Regions from separate parts of the Achromobacter sp. RT286_PF genome, predicted to be linked through region 2. Evidence: riboswitches for the same ligand, from Rfam matches in the RefSeq annotation. Region 2 holds a riboswitch; the other holds the start of a gene.
What was found. Region 2 has a riboswitch for thiamine pyrophosphate ahead of AC6LJY_RS16595 (sodium:solute symporter family protein). Riboswitches for the same ligand answer to the same signal wherever they lie in the genome.
Positions count from the first base shown of each region.

Region 1 (7,899 bases), on a different contig from region 2:
GGAGGCGGCGCGCGCGTTCCAGTTCAGCGGCGCGGACGTCTTCGGCGGCCTGGTGCAGGTCGCGGATAACGGGCACCACTTCACGGGACTGCATCCAGTGCATGAAGCCCTGGACGCGGGTTTCGATAATGGCTTCGGCCTGCACCACGGCAGCGCGGCGCGCGTCGGTGCCGGTCTGCACCAGCCGGCCCAGGTCGTCCACCGAATACAGATAGACGTCGTCCAGGCGGCCGACTTCGGGCTCGATGTCGCGCGGCACGGCCAGGTCGATCATGACCATGGGGCGGTGGCGGCGCAGGCGCGTAGCCCGTTCCACCATCCCCAGGCCGAGGATGGGCAGGGAGCTTGCCGTACAGGAAACGATGACGTCGAACTCGGACAGGCGATCCGTCAGGTCGGACAGCTTCATGGTGCTGGCCGAAAAACGGTTGGCCAGGATTTCGGCGCGCTCGGCCGTGCGGTTGGCCACCACCATGCTGCGCGGGCGTTGCGCGGCGAAGTGGGTGGCACACAGTTCAATCATTTCGCCCGCGCCGATGAACAGCGTGCGGGCCTGGTCCAGGTTGCCGAACACGCGCTCGGCCAGGCGGACGGCGGCGGCGGCCATGGACACCGACTGTGCGCCAATGGCGGTCTGCGACCGCACTTCCTTGGCCACCGAGAACGTACGCTGGAACATCTGGTGCAGCAAGGTGCCCAGCGACCCGGCTTCGCCGGCGGCGCGCACGGCGTCTTTCATCTGCCCCACGATCTGGGTTTCACCCAGCACCATGGAGTCCAGCCCGCTGGCCACGCGGAAAGCGTGACGGACGGCGTCGTCTTGATGATGGCGGTACAGGTGCGGGCGCAGCGTGCCGGCGTCCAGGCGGTTATGTTCAGCCAGCCAGGCGGGCAATTGATCAGCGACGTGACCGTCGGCCGCGCAATAGATTTCGGTGCGATTACAGGTGGACAGGATGGCGGCTTCACGGACGGAACCGCCGAATGCCGAACGCAGACCTTCCAGTGCAGGCTTGACCAGATCGACGGGCATGGACACGCGTTCGCGAACCGAAACCGGCGCGGACGTGTGGTTCAGACCGAAGGCAAGGACAGCGACCGACATGTGGATGCGTAAAGAACTGCCACGAAAATGACTGAAAGATTATACCCCTGCGGGTTATCCCCAGGCCATTTGCGCCCACTTCCGCGACCCTGCGTCGCACCTTCCGTTCCATTCACCCAACAGTCGGCAGGCGCGACGGGGCGAAAAATAGTTGGCGGATCCGCCCCTACGGCTGGCGTGGGCAAAAAAAATTGTGTATAGTTGCGGACTTCGTTGGCCTGGTAGCTCAGTCGGTAGAGCAGAGGATTGAAAATCCTTGTGTCGGTGGTTCGATTCCGCCCCAGGCCACCAAAAGAATTATTGGGATTGCGATAGCAATATCAAGTCCCAAAAAAAGCCCAGCCGCCGCGCTGGGCTTTTTGCACCGTGTACGTGTTGGCCTGGTAGCTCAGTCGGTAGAGCAGAGGATTGAAAATCCTTGTGTCGGTGGTTCGATTCCGCCCCAGGCCACCAAAGATTCAAGCTTTGAGCCCCGCCGGTATTCACTACTGCGGGGCTTTTTGCTTTGATTTGTCAATTGGATTCGACCTAAGCGGCGAACCCTAGAGCGGGTTAACATTGCCTTCGCTCCGGGGTGCACGCCAGTGCTGAGATTCAGACCCGCGAACTTGACCCGGTTCATGCCGGCGTAAGAAGAGCAATCGTCCGACCCTGCCGCGCCCTTGCGCCGCTTGCGCGGGCGGGCTTCGGAGCTTCCTTGTACCGGAATCGACGAACGCCCATGAACAACGCTGCCCCGCCCGTCGCGGAACTTCTTGAATTCATTGCCCAGGACGGCTGCACCGATGCGCAGTTCGACCGGATGGCGCTACGGCTTTTTGCGTATCAATATGGCGCCAACGGGCCGTATCGCGCGTTTTGCCAGCGGCGCGGCGCGACCGTGCGCAATGTGAAGACCTGGAGCGACATTCCCGCCGTGCCCATCGACGCCTTCAAGGCGATGGAGCTGCGCTGCGAGGCGCCTCGGGCCGACGAGCGTGTCTTCATGACCAGCGGCACTACGCGCGCCGACATGCGCGGGCGGCACTTTCACCCGCATCTTGAGGTTTACGACCTGTCCATGACGCGCAATTTCGCCGCGCGCGTCATGCGGGGCACGCCGCGCCTGCCGATGGGCATTCTGTTTCCGGACGAAGCCGCCATGCCCAATTCGTCGCTGGCCCACTATCTGGCCCTGGCCAAGACCGCGTTCGGCACCGAAGACAGCCGCTATTTCATGTCGCCGCAGGGCATCGACCTGGATGGGTTGTGGCGTCGCCTTGAAGAGGCTGAACGCGACGGCCAGCCCTATGCGCTGCTGGGCGCCAGTTTCAGCTTCGTGCATGTGATCGATGCGCTGCGCACCGCGGGCCGCACGTTCCGTTTGCCGCCGGGCAGCCGCATCCTGGACACCGGCGGCTACAAGGGCCAGTCGCGCGAGCTGCCGCTGGACACCTTTTATTCCGAGCTGTCCGAGCTGCTGGGCGTGCCGCGATCGCTGTGCATCAACATGTATGGCATGACCGAACTCAGCACCCAGTTTTATGACGACGGCAATGCCACCGTCCCTTCCGTGAAATCGGGGCCGCACTGGATTCGCTCGCGCCTGGTCGACCCCGCCAGCGGCCGCACCGTGCCCGCGGGCGAACGCGGCATCCTGGCGCACTGCGACCTGGGCAACTTCAACTCGGTCAGCACCATCCTCACTGAAGACGTCGGGCAACCCGCCGATGGCGGCTTTTTGCTGCTGGGCCGTGCTGAAGGCGCGCAGGCCAAGGGCTGCTCGCTGGCCGTCGAAGAATTCATTCAGTCGGCGCGGCCATGAGCGTGCAACGCGTCCAAGCGGGCTATCTGCCGGGGCTGACCTCGGCCGATGTCCAATGGCAGACCCTGCCCTTCGAGCAGGACGGCCGGCGCGTGGATGTGGCCGTGCCGGTGCTGACCGCCGCACAGATGCAAGCGCTGGCCGAACGCGTCAAGCAGGCCAGCGCGCGGCATCTGAAGACGATGACGGTGTCGGAGATCATCAACGTCATCGACCGCGCCATCGCCCGGTTGCTGGATGCCAACGACCCGGTTCGGCAACAAGCCGATGCGCTGTTGCCGATCGTCAGCGGCTATGACGGGCAGATGGTGCGGCTGGGCCTGACCGGCTTTTTCAAGACCTTCCGCGCGCCGCAGCTGCATCGCTTTGTGGCCGAAGACTTCGCCAACCCCAAGGTGCTGGACGGCTTTCAGCCCGCGGCCAAGGGCGGCGCGGTGCGCGCGCATGGCCCGCAATTGCTGGTGCACAGCTGGGCCGGCAACGTGCCCGCGCTGGCATTGTGGAGCCTGATCTGCGGCCTGCTGGTCAAGGCCGGCAATATTGGCAAGCTGCCCAGCGCCGAGCCGCTGTTTGCCGGCTGGTTCGCGCACCTGTTGGCCGAGGTGCACCCACCGCTGGCCGACTGCCTGGCCGTGGTCTGGTGGCGTGGCGCGGGCGAGGACGACGCCGCCGCGTTGTACGCGCAGGCCGATACCGTCGTGGCGTACGGCGGTAACGATGCCCTGCATGCCATCCAGCGCCGCCTGCCCGTCACGACGCGCTTTCTGCCGCATGGCCACAAGCTGGGCTTTGGCGTGGTCAGCGCGGCCGCGCTGGACGCACAAAAGGCGCCCGCCCTGGCGCGCCGTGCGGCATGGGACGTGATGCGCTACGACCAGCAGGGCTGTTATTCGCCGCAGATTTTTTACGTGCAGCGTGGCGGCCTGGTATCGCCGCGCGACTTTGCGGCTTACCTGGCGGGCGAGCTGGCCAATCTGCATCGCCGCTTTCCGCGCCGCGCGTTGGATCTGGCCGAATCGGCGGCGCTGGCCAAATGGCGGCAGTCCATCGAATGGCAGTTGCCGTCCAACGCCGCCGACGTGCTGATCGGCGACCCCGATGCCGCGTGGACGGTCTCTTATGTGGACACCGCGCCTTCCCTGTCGCCCACGGCCCTGCAACGCAGCATCGTGGTGGCCGGTATCGACACGCTGGATGAGGTGGCGGCGCGCGTGGCGCCCCACCACCACTACCTGCAAACAGCGGGCGTGGCCGCCACGCCCGAAGAGCTGTATCGCCTGGCCGATCAGCTGGGCGCGGCAGGCGTTACCCGCGTCAGCGCGATTGGCGCGATGAGCATGCCCGAAGCGGGCTGGCATCACGACGGCCGTTTCAACCTGCTGGACCTGGTGCGCATGACGGAAATCGAACAGTCCGCCGAAACCGCCGCCGACCCCTACGCGCCGTACGAACCATGATTGCGGACCCGTCCCGCCCCTTCCTGCACATCGACGGGGCGGTCTACACCTACCCCGGCCGCGCGCCCATCGTGAACGGCATCGACTGGCGCCTGCAAGCCGGCGGCTTTCATTGCCTGGTGGGTCGCAGCGGCTGCGGCAAGACCACGCTGCTGAAACTCGCCGCCGGGCTATTGACGCCGCAGTCCGGCCGCGTGGTGCTGCAAGACGGCACGCCCGCCGCGCCCGGCCCGCAGCTGGGCTATGTATTTCAAGCGCCGACGCTGCTGGACTGGCAACACGTGATCGACAACGTGCTGCTGCCCGTGTCGTTGCAACGCCGACCGCTGCCGGAAGACGCACGGCGCGCGCACGATCTGCTGTCCATGCTGGGCCTGTCCGACCACGCACAACACTACCCACGCCAACTGTCCGGCGGCCAGCAAAGCCGCGTGGCGCTGGCCCGCGCGCTGATTCTTGAACCCGCCTTGCTATTGCTGGACGAACCCTTCGCGGCGCTGGACGCCATCACACGCGGCGAGCTGCAAGACGACCTGCTGCGCATGTGCCGCCTGCGCAATACCACCGTGCTGTTCGTCACGCACGACATCAGCGAAGCCGTCTACCTGGGCGACCGCGTGGCCGTCATGCACCAGGGCCGCATGCTGGCCGACCTGCCGGTGGACCTGCCCGCGCCCCGCACGCAAGCCATGCGGCACGGCGCCGCGTTCAACGCCACCTGCGCGCAGGTGTATGAATTCATGACCGGGGCGCGCCCATGACGCCCGCCATTCGATTCCGCGTGCTGGCGCTGGCGCTGCTTATCGCGCTGCTTGGCGCCTGGGAAATCACCGTGCGCCAAGCCGGTATCTCGGCATTGGTGCTGCCCGCACCGTCCGCCGTCGCGCAAACCTTGTGGACCAGCCTGGCCACCGGCTACCTGTGGCCACACATCGGCGCAACGCTTGCCGAGATGCTGCTGGGCCTGGCGATCGGCGGCGCGGCGGGCCTGGGCATCGGCATTGCGTTGGCCGAATCGGCCTTGCTGGACCGCGTGCTCAAACCCTACGTGATTGTCAGCCAGGTTGTCCCTAAGCTGGCGCTGGCGCCGCTGTTCGTGGTGTGGTTCGGCTTCGGCATGGCGCCCACGGTGGTCATGACCGCGCTGATCTGTTTTTTCCCCTTGATGGAAAACACGCTGACCGGGCTGCGCCAGGTCGACCCGAACCGGCTGCAACTGTTTCGCATGCTGGGCGCCACGCGCGCGCAAACCTTGCTGCGGCTGAAGCTGCCTGCCGGCCTGCCGGGCATCCTGGCGGGGCTGCGCGTGGCGCTGGTGCTGGCACTGGTGGGCGCCGTAGTGGGCGAATTCATCGGCGCCAGCCGAGGCTTGGGCGCCGTCATCATCGCCGCGCAAGGCATGATGGACACGCCCCTGATGTTCGCCGCGCTGACCGCCATTGCCGCCATCGGGTTGCTGGGCTATCAGGCCACGCTGATGCTGGAACGACGCCTGCTGCGTCCCTACGCCGATCAATCATGACTTTCATCCGGACCGCATCCATGCATTTTTCCCCCACCCGCCGCGCCTTGCTGACGGCCGCCGCAGGCCTTGCCGCCACGTCCGTGGCGCCGCTGGCGGCACGCGCCCAGGGCGCCTCGGCCACAGCCGTTAGCGGCACCGTCACGCTGGCGGGCTGGAGCAAGCCCATCAGCGAAATCACCAACCTGCTGGCCGAGCCCGACAAGGGCTTCTTCAAGGCGCAGGGCGTCAACCTTGTCTACCTGCCCGGCGCGGGCGGTGGCGACGCCATCCGCAACCTGCTCAGCGGCCAGGCCGACGTGGCATTCACCGACCCCGGCTCGTTTTTCATGGCGTTGGACAAGGGCGAAAAGCTGCGCGCCATCTACGACATCTATCCGCAAAACGTCTTCAACGTGGTGTCGTTGAAGTCGGCCAACATCACGCGGCCGGCCGACTTGAAGGGCAAGCGCATCGGCGTCTACAGCCTGTCCAGCGGCACGCGCCAGAACCTGCTGGTGATGCTGCATCAGGCCGGGCTTACCGAAGCCGATGTTGAAATCGTCGTCACCGGCGTGCTGAACTTTGCGCCGCTGCTGCAAGGGCAAGTGGACGCCACCGCCGCCACCGACACCGGCTTGCTGGTGGGGCGCAAGCGCGGCCTGCGCGAGGTCAACGTGATGCAGGTCAGCGACACCCTGAACGTATCCAGCGACCTGTTCGTCGTGCGCGAGTCGGCACTGCCGCAAAAGCAGGCCCTGCTGCGTGCCTTCCTGAAGGCTTATCGCGACAGCGCCGCGTGGATGATCGCGCATCCCGAAGAAGCGGCCCAACTGGCCGGCAAGCGCGCCCTTGACGGCACCGATCTGGCCGTCAACCTGGAAGTGATCCGGCTGCGCAACGCCGCATCCATCGCATCCGGCGGCAGGCCCTTGGGCTCCATCGATATCGGCTTGCTGCAACAGGCGGCGGACGCTTACCACGCGTTGGGCCTCATCAAACAACCCATCGACATCGCCGCCGTTGTCGACACCCACTTGTTGCCGGAGGCATGACATGAATGCGGCGTTGAAATTCGCAGGCAAGGTGGTGCTGGTGACGGGCGCCAGCCGAGGCATCGGCGCCGAAATCGCGCGCAGCTTCGCGCGTGAAGGCGCCACCGTGGTGGTCAACTATTTACGCAACACGGCCGCGGCCGACAGCGTGGTCGCGCAATGCCAGGCCGCCGGCGGCGATGCCTGGGCCGTGCAGGCGGACGTCGGCGTGCCCGACGCCGTGCGCGCCATGGTCGACGGCATCGTGCAAGACGCCGGCCGCCTGGACATCGTCGTCAACAATGCCTTGCGGCCCTACGCGTTCGACCCCCGCCAGCGCACCGCTTTCGATGCGCTGCAATGGCAGGACTATCAATCGCAGTTCGATGGCGCGGTCGGCGCCGCATTCAACGTGTGCCGCGCCGCCCTGCCGCATTTCAAGCAGCGCGCGCAAGGCTGCATCGTCAACATCGCCAGCAACCTGGTCGAACATCCGGTGGTGCCGTACCACGACTACACCACTGCCAAGGCCGCGCTGGTGGCATTCAGCCGCAATCTGGCGGTTGAGCTGGGGCCGTATGGCGTGCGCGTCAATTGCGTGGCCCCCGGCCTGGTCTACCCGACCGACGCCAGCGGCGCCACGCAGGAATCATTTCGCGAGCAGCTGATTGCGGCCACGCCGCTGCGGCGCATCGCCCGCCCCGAGGACGTCGCCGGGCCGGTGCTGTTCCTGGCGTCTGACTGGAGCGGTTTCATGACGGGGCAAGTGCTGTTCGTGGACGGCGGACTGGTGATGCGCTAGAGTGGATTGCCCCCCGCCTCGCAGCATCCCCACGGAGTCGCGACATGCGCGTCCGAGCCAGAGTCCTCAAGTACCTGTTCGGATGTTCCCTAGGCTTGCTGGCCTTGGCCGCCGCCCGCGTGGCCATCGCCGACCCACCTTCGGCATCGCCGCCTGCCCCGCCCGCCGCCATCCAGATGGCGGACATTCCATTGCG
Region 1 covers NZ_JCBAMR010000016.1:96,142-104,040, reverse strand. The annotation lists gene hemA (glutamyl-tRNA reductase) at 1-1,105, opposite strand, end outside; tRNA gene AC6LJY_RS14935 (tRNA-Phe) at 1,321-1,396, shown strand; tRNA gene AC6LJY_RS14930 (tRNA-Phe) at 1,483-1,558, shown strand; TPP riboswitch at 1,666-1,757, shown strand; gene AC6LJY_RS14925 (LuxE/PaaK family acyltransferase) at 1,827-2,909, shown strand; gene AC6LJY_RS14920 (acyl-CoA reductase) at 2,906-4,366, shown strand; gene AC6LJY_RS14915 (ABC transporter ATP-binding protein) at 4,363-5,127, shown strand; gene AC6LJY_RS14910 (ABC transporter permease) at 5,124-5,888, shown strand; gene AC6LJY_RS14905 (ABC transporter substrate-binding protein) at 5,909-6,922, shown strand; gene AC6LJY_RS14900 (3-oxoacyl-ACP reductase) at 6,924-7,703, shown strand; gene AC6LJY_RS14895 (mechanosensitive ion channel family protein) at 7,748-7,899, shown strand, end outside.
Region 1: another riboswitch for thiamine pyrophosphate. It lies ahead of AC6LJY_RS14925 (LuxE/PaaK family acyltransferase); the one in region 2 lies ahead of AC6LJY_RS16595 (sodium:solute symporter family protein).

Region 2 (7,899 bases):
AAGAAAGCCTTGGACACCGCAACGGGTTCCAAGGCTTTTTTGTTTTGGCTGGCGGCGCGGGATCGGGCCGGAATTCAGGCCGGAATTCCGGCCATATTTCAAGCCACCATCAGGCCGGGTCCTTGTCCAAACGGCGCACCGCCGCGCTCAGTGTCGACAGATCAAACTCCTCGACGCCGCGACGCATCCCGCGCATCAACACGGTGACCAGCACCGGGACAAAGGCGGCCAGCAGGAACGATTCGAGCAGAAACGTAGGCTTGTCGCCCGGCGCCGGAAAGAAGAACAGTCCGGCCGCCAGCCCCGCGACCGTCGCGGTCGTTGCGGTGGCGCCATCGTGCTTGCGGCTGAACAGGCCATAGAACACCGGAAACGCGGCGGCCGAGCACAGCAGGTCGGCCAGCAGGAACAGATACAGCACGCTATAGCCCTGCGAGGCCACGATCATCACCGGAATCGCCAGCAGCAACACCGCCCAGCGCGCCAGACGCTTCATGTCCATGCCGGTGGCGCGCGGCATCAGGCGGCGCATATCCACCGCCACGATGCTGGACACGGCGCTGATGGCGGTGTCGGCCGTGCTCATGACCAACGACAGGCCCAACGGGATCAGCGCGATCACGAACCAGGCGGGCGCGTGCGGCATGATGACGCTGAACAGCGCGATGGAACTATCGCCCTGCGGCGCCAGCCCGACAAACGCAAGGCCGAACAAACCCATCAGGAAGATGAACGGCGCGGCCAGGATGCCCCCCAGCAAAAAACCATTGCGCATTGACCGCGTGTCTTTGGCGGCATAGATGCGCTGCCAGTTGCCCTGGTGGAAGATGCCGGTCAGCAAAATCGCCACGAAGAAGGTCAGGCCGGCCTTCACACCCACGGGATCGGTCAGATCCAGCAGCTGTGGCGCCTTGGCGCGTAAAGCCTCGATCGTCGGCAAGGCCCCGCCCGCCGCCTGCCAGCCCACCACGCAAAGAATCACCAGCAGCGGCACGATGACCATCATCTGCACCTGATCGGTGAAGATCGATGATCGCAAGCCACCATACGTGGTGTAGAGCAGCGTCGTGCCCATCACGATGGCGGCGGTGGCCCACAGCGGCACCGGCGCCAGCATGGTGACCAGCTTGGCAATGGCCGTGACCTCGGCCGACAGCGCGATGAACAGGTAGAACAGCATGATGAACAGCGCCAGCCCGTACATGGGCCGTCCGTACCGTGCCATCAGGAATTCCGTCAGCGTGTGACCGTGCGGGATCAGTTCGCGCATGCGCCGGCCCAACGGAATCATGACCAGACGCGGCGACATGGACCCCAGCGCGTAGCCGATAACCGCCGCCAAGCCGCCCCAGGTGGCGGCCTGCGCCGGCGAAAACAGAATCCACGCGCCCAGCGTGGACGCCATCAGCGTCAGGATGGTGCCAAAAGCGCCCTGGCTGTTGCGCGCCACGATGTAGTCTTCCAGCGTGCCGCGCTTGCGTCGCGTATACAGCACGCTGGCGGCGGCAAAGCCACCCGAAAAGAGCAGCAGCCACATCAAGGCGGTGGTTTGGGTCAGCATGGAAAGCGGTCCTCCCTGGCCCGGCAAACGGCCGGACGCGCGTTGCGGCCCCGTCCGCAAGGCGGGCCGCTGATGGATCAAAGCACTAGGGAGGGCGCGCGAATGGCGCGATGTCCTTCCCTTCGCCGGCATTACCCGGATCAGGTTCAAAGGGTTACCGCGACAACGCGGAATCTCAGCCAAACAGGCTCCCCCAGGAATTGCCGCAAGATTAGGGTCGCGGCAAGCCAATGTCAACGCATCGATTTATGCTAAGTTCGCCCGCTTGCGGCACCTGATTGCACGCGTGCCGGTGAACCGACGAGCCCACCATGCCCATTGCCCACCCCGCCCCCGCCTTGAATGAACAACTGGTAATCGTGACGGGAGGCGCCCGCGGATTGGGTGCGCACATCACACGGGCCTTTTTGCGGGAAGGCGCAAAGGTGGTGATCAATTATCTGAACAGCGCCCAGGCCGCGCAGGCGCTGGCCGCCACCGCGCCGCAACGGACGCTGGCGGTTCAGGCCGACGTGCGCGACGCAACCGCCGTCGCCGCCATGATCGCACAGGCGCAAAGCCACTTCGGCATGCCCGTCACCACGGTGGTCAACAACGCCCTGCCCGCCTTCGCCTTCAACGGCGACGCGCGCCCCCATGCCGACACGCTGACCTGGGACCACTTGAATCAGCAGATCGAAGGCAGCGTGCGCGGCGCGCTGAACACGACGCAAGCCGCCCTGCCCGGCATGCGCCAGGCTGGGGTGGGCCGCATCATCAACATCGGCACCAACCTGGTCCAGAACCCGGTGGTGCCGTATCACGACTACACCGCCGCCAAGGCCGCGCTGCTGTCGTTCACGCGCACGCTGTCGCAGGACCTGGGGCCCGACGGCATCACGGTCAACATGGTGTCCGGCGGCCTCTTGCGCACCACTGACGCGTCGGCCGCCACGCCAGAAGCCGTGTTCGACCTGATCGCCGCCAGCACGCCGCTGCGCGCCGTCACCACGCCGGAACAGTTCGCCGATGCCGTGCTGTTCTTTGCCAGCCCCTGGTCGCGCAGCGTCACCGGCCAGAACCTGGTCGTGGACGGCGGCCTCGTGAAGAACTGATCTCCATGTTGCACCTGAACCTGTTCATCTTCGGCTGCGGCCACCACCGCGCCGCCTGGCGACATCCGGACTCGGCTGCTGAACGCCTGGGCGATATCCGCTATTACGAATCGCTGGCGCGCACGGCGGAACGCGGCAAGCTGGACGCCATTTTTTTCGCCGACGGCCAGTCCACCGACAACATCGGCGACGGCCCGCGCTGGTACCTGGAGCCGCTGACGACCATGGCCGCCATCGCGCGCGCCACCACGCACATCGGCTTGATCAGCACCGTGTCCAGCACCTTTTTCACGCCGTTCCACGCGGCGCGCATGGTGGCGTCGCTGGACCACATATCGGGCGGACGCATGGGCTGGAACGTCGTCACGTCGATGTTCGACGCCGAAGCCCGCAACCACGGCTTTGAAGCCATGCCGGGGCACGACTGGCGCTACGCGCGCGCCGAAGAATTCGTGGACGTAGCGTTGCGCTTGTTCGATTCATGGAAGGACGATGCCCTGGCCATCGACCGCAACGGCGTCTATGGCGTGCCCGAGCGCGTGCGCCCGATCCACCATCACGGCGACCACTTCCTGGTGGACGGCCCGCTGACCGTGCCACGCCCGCCCCAAGGCCACCCCGTTCTGTTCCAGGCCGGTGCATCCGACCAAGGCCGCGACCTGGCCGCCCGGCGAGCCGAGGCGATCTACGCCGTGGCCTATGACTTGCCGGCCGCGCAATCGTATTACCGCGACATCAAGCAACGCGTACGCGACGCAGGGCGCACCGCCTTCGTGCCCATCATGCCGGGGCTGGTTACGTACGTGGGGTCAACCGAAGCCGAAGCCCGTGCCAAACAGCGCGAGCTGGACGTGTTGCTGCCCAGCGACGCATCGCTACGGCAGTTGGGCACCTTCGTGCTGCAAGATTGCAGCACCTGGGAGCTGGACGCTCCCGTGCCGGCGCTGGTGCCGCTGCATGAATTCAAGGGCCCCAAGGGCCGCTACGCCACCATTTTGCGCATCATTGAAACCGAGCAACCCACCGTGCGACAACTGCTGGGCCGCCTGGCGGCGGGTGGCGGCCACTGCACGATGGTGGGCACGCCCGAGCAAATCGCAGACCGGATGGAACACTGGTTCCGTAACGAAGGCGCCGACGGCTTCAACCTGATGCCGCCGTCGTTGCCGGGCGGCATCGATGACTTCGTGGACCAGGTGGTGCCGGTGTTGCAGCGGCGCGGCTTGTTTCGTACGGAATACGAACACACTACGCTGCGGGGGCATCTGGGGCTGGAGCGGCCGGCGGGATAGACGCGATAGACGCTGAAGCAACATGCGCGGACGTCCGCGCAAGCGCCTTCAAGCGACGAGCAACTAGCCGACAGAAGGCGCAGGTGCCGGATGCGTGTGCGCGTGCGTGGGCAATTGCGCAAGACGCCGCCGCTCTTGGGCAGCCGCTTTTCGGTTGACTTGGCGCGTTGCCAGCCAGTCGTACAACACAATGCCCGGATGACGGGACAGCACGGCGCCGACGGCGACCGCGAGAATGAAGGTAATAACCAGCGTCAGCCAAAGCATCTGACGCACTCCTTAAAAACCTACCGGTTCGGATACCGGATGAAAGATCGCGTTCAGAAAACTAACATCTGCCGCAGCTGGAAGGTAATTTACTGCACAAGCGTGAAATTGGCGTGAAATGCTCACTGGAAAACACTGTTCCGTAATTGCGAGAAACAGGTGTATACCGCTGGGCCGAAAACGCCACCGTGCTGCCGTTCAGCGCCGAATACGCCTCGAAAACGCCACCGGATCTTCCTCCGGCGTCGTCACCGCCCCCACCGCCGCCCGCTTGCGGAGCGCGTCCAGCGGCACACTGGGGTCCAGGCCGCCCTGTTCATACAGGTATTCGGGCAGGTAGCCCGACAGCAGCAGGCGGTAATCCAGTGGCAGGCCGGGCACGATGGCGTTGACCATGTGATAGACCAGCGTGGTGCAGTTGGCGGTGACCGTGTGATAGAAGCGCGGCGTGGTGGTCAGGGCGTTGGCCGTGTCCACGTAGGACACGAACAGCCGGCGCATGGCGTCCGGCGGCATGTGGACCGGGTACAGGTAGACGTTTTCGCCACGCGGCCCGGCACGGACATACAGGATGTCGCGTTCTTCGGCGGCCACGACGCTGAGTTCGAACTGCTTGAAGAAGCCGCCGATTTCCGAGAATTGCTCGCTGCGTTCTTTGCGGATTTCAACCGAGAAAACAACGTGGCGGCCGTCGGCAAAGCCGAAGGACACCAGCGTATGGGCAATGGCCGGGCCGTCCCAGTACGACAGCACCATGTCAACGGACACGAGCTGGTCCAGATCGTATTGGCGCGTTTCCCAGCGGACGGTGTAGTCGTCGTCCGCGCGCCAATCGAAATTACGGACGTTTTGCAGGGTGACGACGGAACCTTGCACGGACCCGCGCAACATGCGGGCCACGTCGTCGGCCCAGATGCGGTCGTTGGAGGGTGCCAGCGTTTGCCACCAGGCGCACAGCAACGCCAGCCCGACTACGTAGCCCCAGCCCGCGCGCCGTCGCCACGGTGCTGCCCGCCACACGGCCACCATCGCCACCACGCAAAGCGCCGTCCATGCGACGCCCGCAGCGCCCTTGCCCCAGTTGCCGCCGGGCGCCTGATAGGCCAGCGCCAGGCATCCCCACAACGCTGACCCCGCCAACAGCAAGGACAGCAACACACGTCCCGCCATGGCCGCCGCCCTGCGCACCGCCCTCTTAGCCACCGGCATGAACGCCCACGATTTCCATAACGCCGTTGATGACGAATTGCACGCCCATGCACACCAGCAAAAAGCCCATGACGCGCGAAATGGCCTCAACGCCGCTTTGCCCGATCACGGCGACGATACGGCCCGCTGATCGCAGGCACACCCAGAACAACAGGCCCAGCAGCGCGAACACGATGACCGGCGTCACGGCAACGACCCACGGCGCGTATTGCGGCGTGATGGTTGCGTCCACCGAGGCCGCGCCGCTGATGATCATGGCGATGGTGCCGGGCCCCGCCGTGCCCGGCAAGGCCAGCGGCACGAAGGCGATGTTGGGCGTTTGCCGTGTCTGTGCGTCGGCAGCGGCTTCGGCGGCCAGCGTGCGCGGCTCAGCGGGCGGAAACAGCATGCTGAAGCCGATACTGACCACGATCAGGCCGCCCGCGATGCGCAGTCCGGGAATCGAAATTCCAAAGGTATGCATGATCCACGCGCCGGCGTAGTAGGTGACCAGCATCACGCCCACCACGTAAAACGCCGCTTGCGTAACCTGGCGTTCGCGTTCCTTGTAGGGAATCTGCGCGCCCAGCGACAGCAGCAGCGTCATGGAAGTCAGCGGATTGGCCAACGGCAGCATCAGCGCCAGACCCAGGCTGATCAGCTTGCCCAGTTGGATCAGGTCATCAATCATGGAACTCCCGATAAAAGGACGCGCAATTCGCGACAGGCGCCTTGCCGGGCGCGACGGTTCAATCATGCAGTGCCCGCTACCTTACACACTTCCGGCCGCGTTCGGCGCGATGCCGGGCGCGATGCCTGGCGCAACGCCGGGCGCAATGCCGGGCGCAATGGCAGCCCGCCTCACACCGATCTGCTTCACGACTTTCTGATTATCAACGTCTATTAAACTGCTGCAATTGTCGCGGTGGCGTGCGTTGCCCAGGATACAGGCGCTAAACAGGCGCGAAACACATGGGCTGAACACAGGCGCTGAACACAGGCGCAACGCAAGGGCGCCACATCAAAGCGCCCTACATATAGGCGCCACACCGCGGCCGACGCATTTGCCGCACCTTTATTTTGTGACCCCGGAGTTTTCCCTTGAGCGATCTTTTCCATTTCAGCCGTGGCACCGCCCCGCTGCTGATCTCCATTCCCCACCTTGGCAGCCAGATTCCCGACGCGCAGCGCCCGCAGATGACGCCGCTGGCCTTGCAGTCCGGCGACACCGACTGGCATCTGGACACGTTGTACCAATTTGCCCAGGCGCTGGGTGCGTCGGTGCTGGGCGCGCGTTATTCGCGCTACGTGGTGGACCTGAACCGCCCGCCCAACGATGAAAGCCTGTATCCCGGCCAGACCAAAACCGGCCTGTGCCCGACGCAGACCTTTCGCGGCGAAGCGCTGTACCAGAACGAAGGCGTGCTGACCGACGCCGAACGCGCACACCGCCTGCAAGCCTATTGGCAGCCGTATCACGCCCAGCTGCGCAGCGAGCTGGATCGCATCAAGGCCGAGCACGGCACCGTGCTGCTGTGGGAAGCGCATTCCATCGCCAGCGTGCTGCCGCGCCTGTTCGAAGGCAAGCTGCCCGACCTGAACATCGGCACGTCCGATGGCGCGGCCTGCGCGCCCGACATCCTGGCCGCCGTGCAGGCGCAACTGGACACCTGCAAGGACTACACCTGGGCGGTGAACGGCCGCTTCAAGGGCGGGTACATCACGCGCCACTACGGTTCGCCGGCCGACAACGTGCATGCCATTCAACTGGAAATGTGCCAGTCCACCTACATGGACGAAACGTACCCCTACGGCTACCGCCCGGATCTAGCCGACAAGGTCATCCCGGTGGTGCAGGCGATGGTCGGCGCTGCGCTCAAGCAGACGACGGCGCGCCGGGGATGAGCCCCAAGAGCCCTACCAACTAAAGCAGCGCAATCAGCCCCGGCCCGCGCGCCTGGCCGGCGTGCGCAGCCGGCCCATCCCATGCACGGGATGTGGCGCCGCGGGCTGCGCGCGCCTGACGCCGACGTCGGACAGGCGTTAGGGGCTTTTGCGGACGATGCCGACGCTGACGTTGAAGCCGGGAATCTGGTCCCACTGTGCGCGCGGCAAGCGTGGCGTTTCGACGCCCATGCCGATGTCGTAGGCGACGCCGCCGGGTCCCGCGCGCCAGGCAAACGGCGCCGGGCTGGCCCAGCCGCAGCAGACGTATTCCAGCGCGGGCATGCCGAATGCCTGCATCAGATAGGCCTCCAGTTTGACGGCGGATGAACCGCTGACGCGGTAGTTCGCCCGCATCGGCTGGATGTAGGAATCGTCGTCCTGCTCGCAGCCCAGGTATTCAAGATAGTCGGGCTTTCTGCCCAGGGTTTGCAGAAAGTCCTGGCACGGCGTGTCGGGCGGCGCGATGCCGGCAGCCCGGTCATCGGCTTCCCACCGTGCCAGCGTGGCCCCGGAAGCCCCCGCGGTCGACGCTGCGGCAGCCGACGCTGCG
Region 2 covers NZ_JCBAMR010000020.1:11,776-19,674, forward strand. The annotation lists gene AC6LJY_RS16595 (sodium:solute symporter family protein) at 110-1,561, opposite strand; TPP riboswitch at 1,662-1,766, opposite strand; gene AC6LJY_RS16600 (3-oxoacyl-ACP reductase) at 1,873-2,655, shown strand; gene AC6LJY_RS16605 (LLM class flavin-dependent oxidoreductase) at 2,661-3,947, shown strand; gene AC6LJY_RS16610 (hypothetical protein) at 4,011-4,214, opposite strand; gene AC6LJY_RS16615 (Lnb N-terminal periplasmic domain-containing protein) at 4,413-5,384, opposite strand; gene AC6LJY_RS16620 (MarC family NAAT transporter) at 5,410-6,093, opposite strand; gene hutG (N-formylglutamate deformylase) at 6,504-7,307, shown strand; gene AC6LJY_RS16630 (DUF4952 domain-containing protein) at 7,446-7,899, opposite strand, start outside.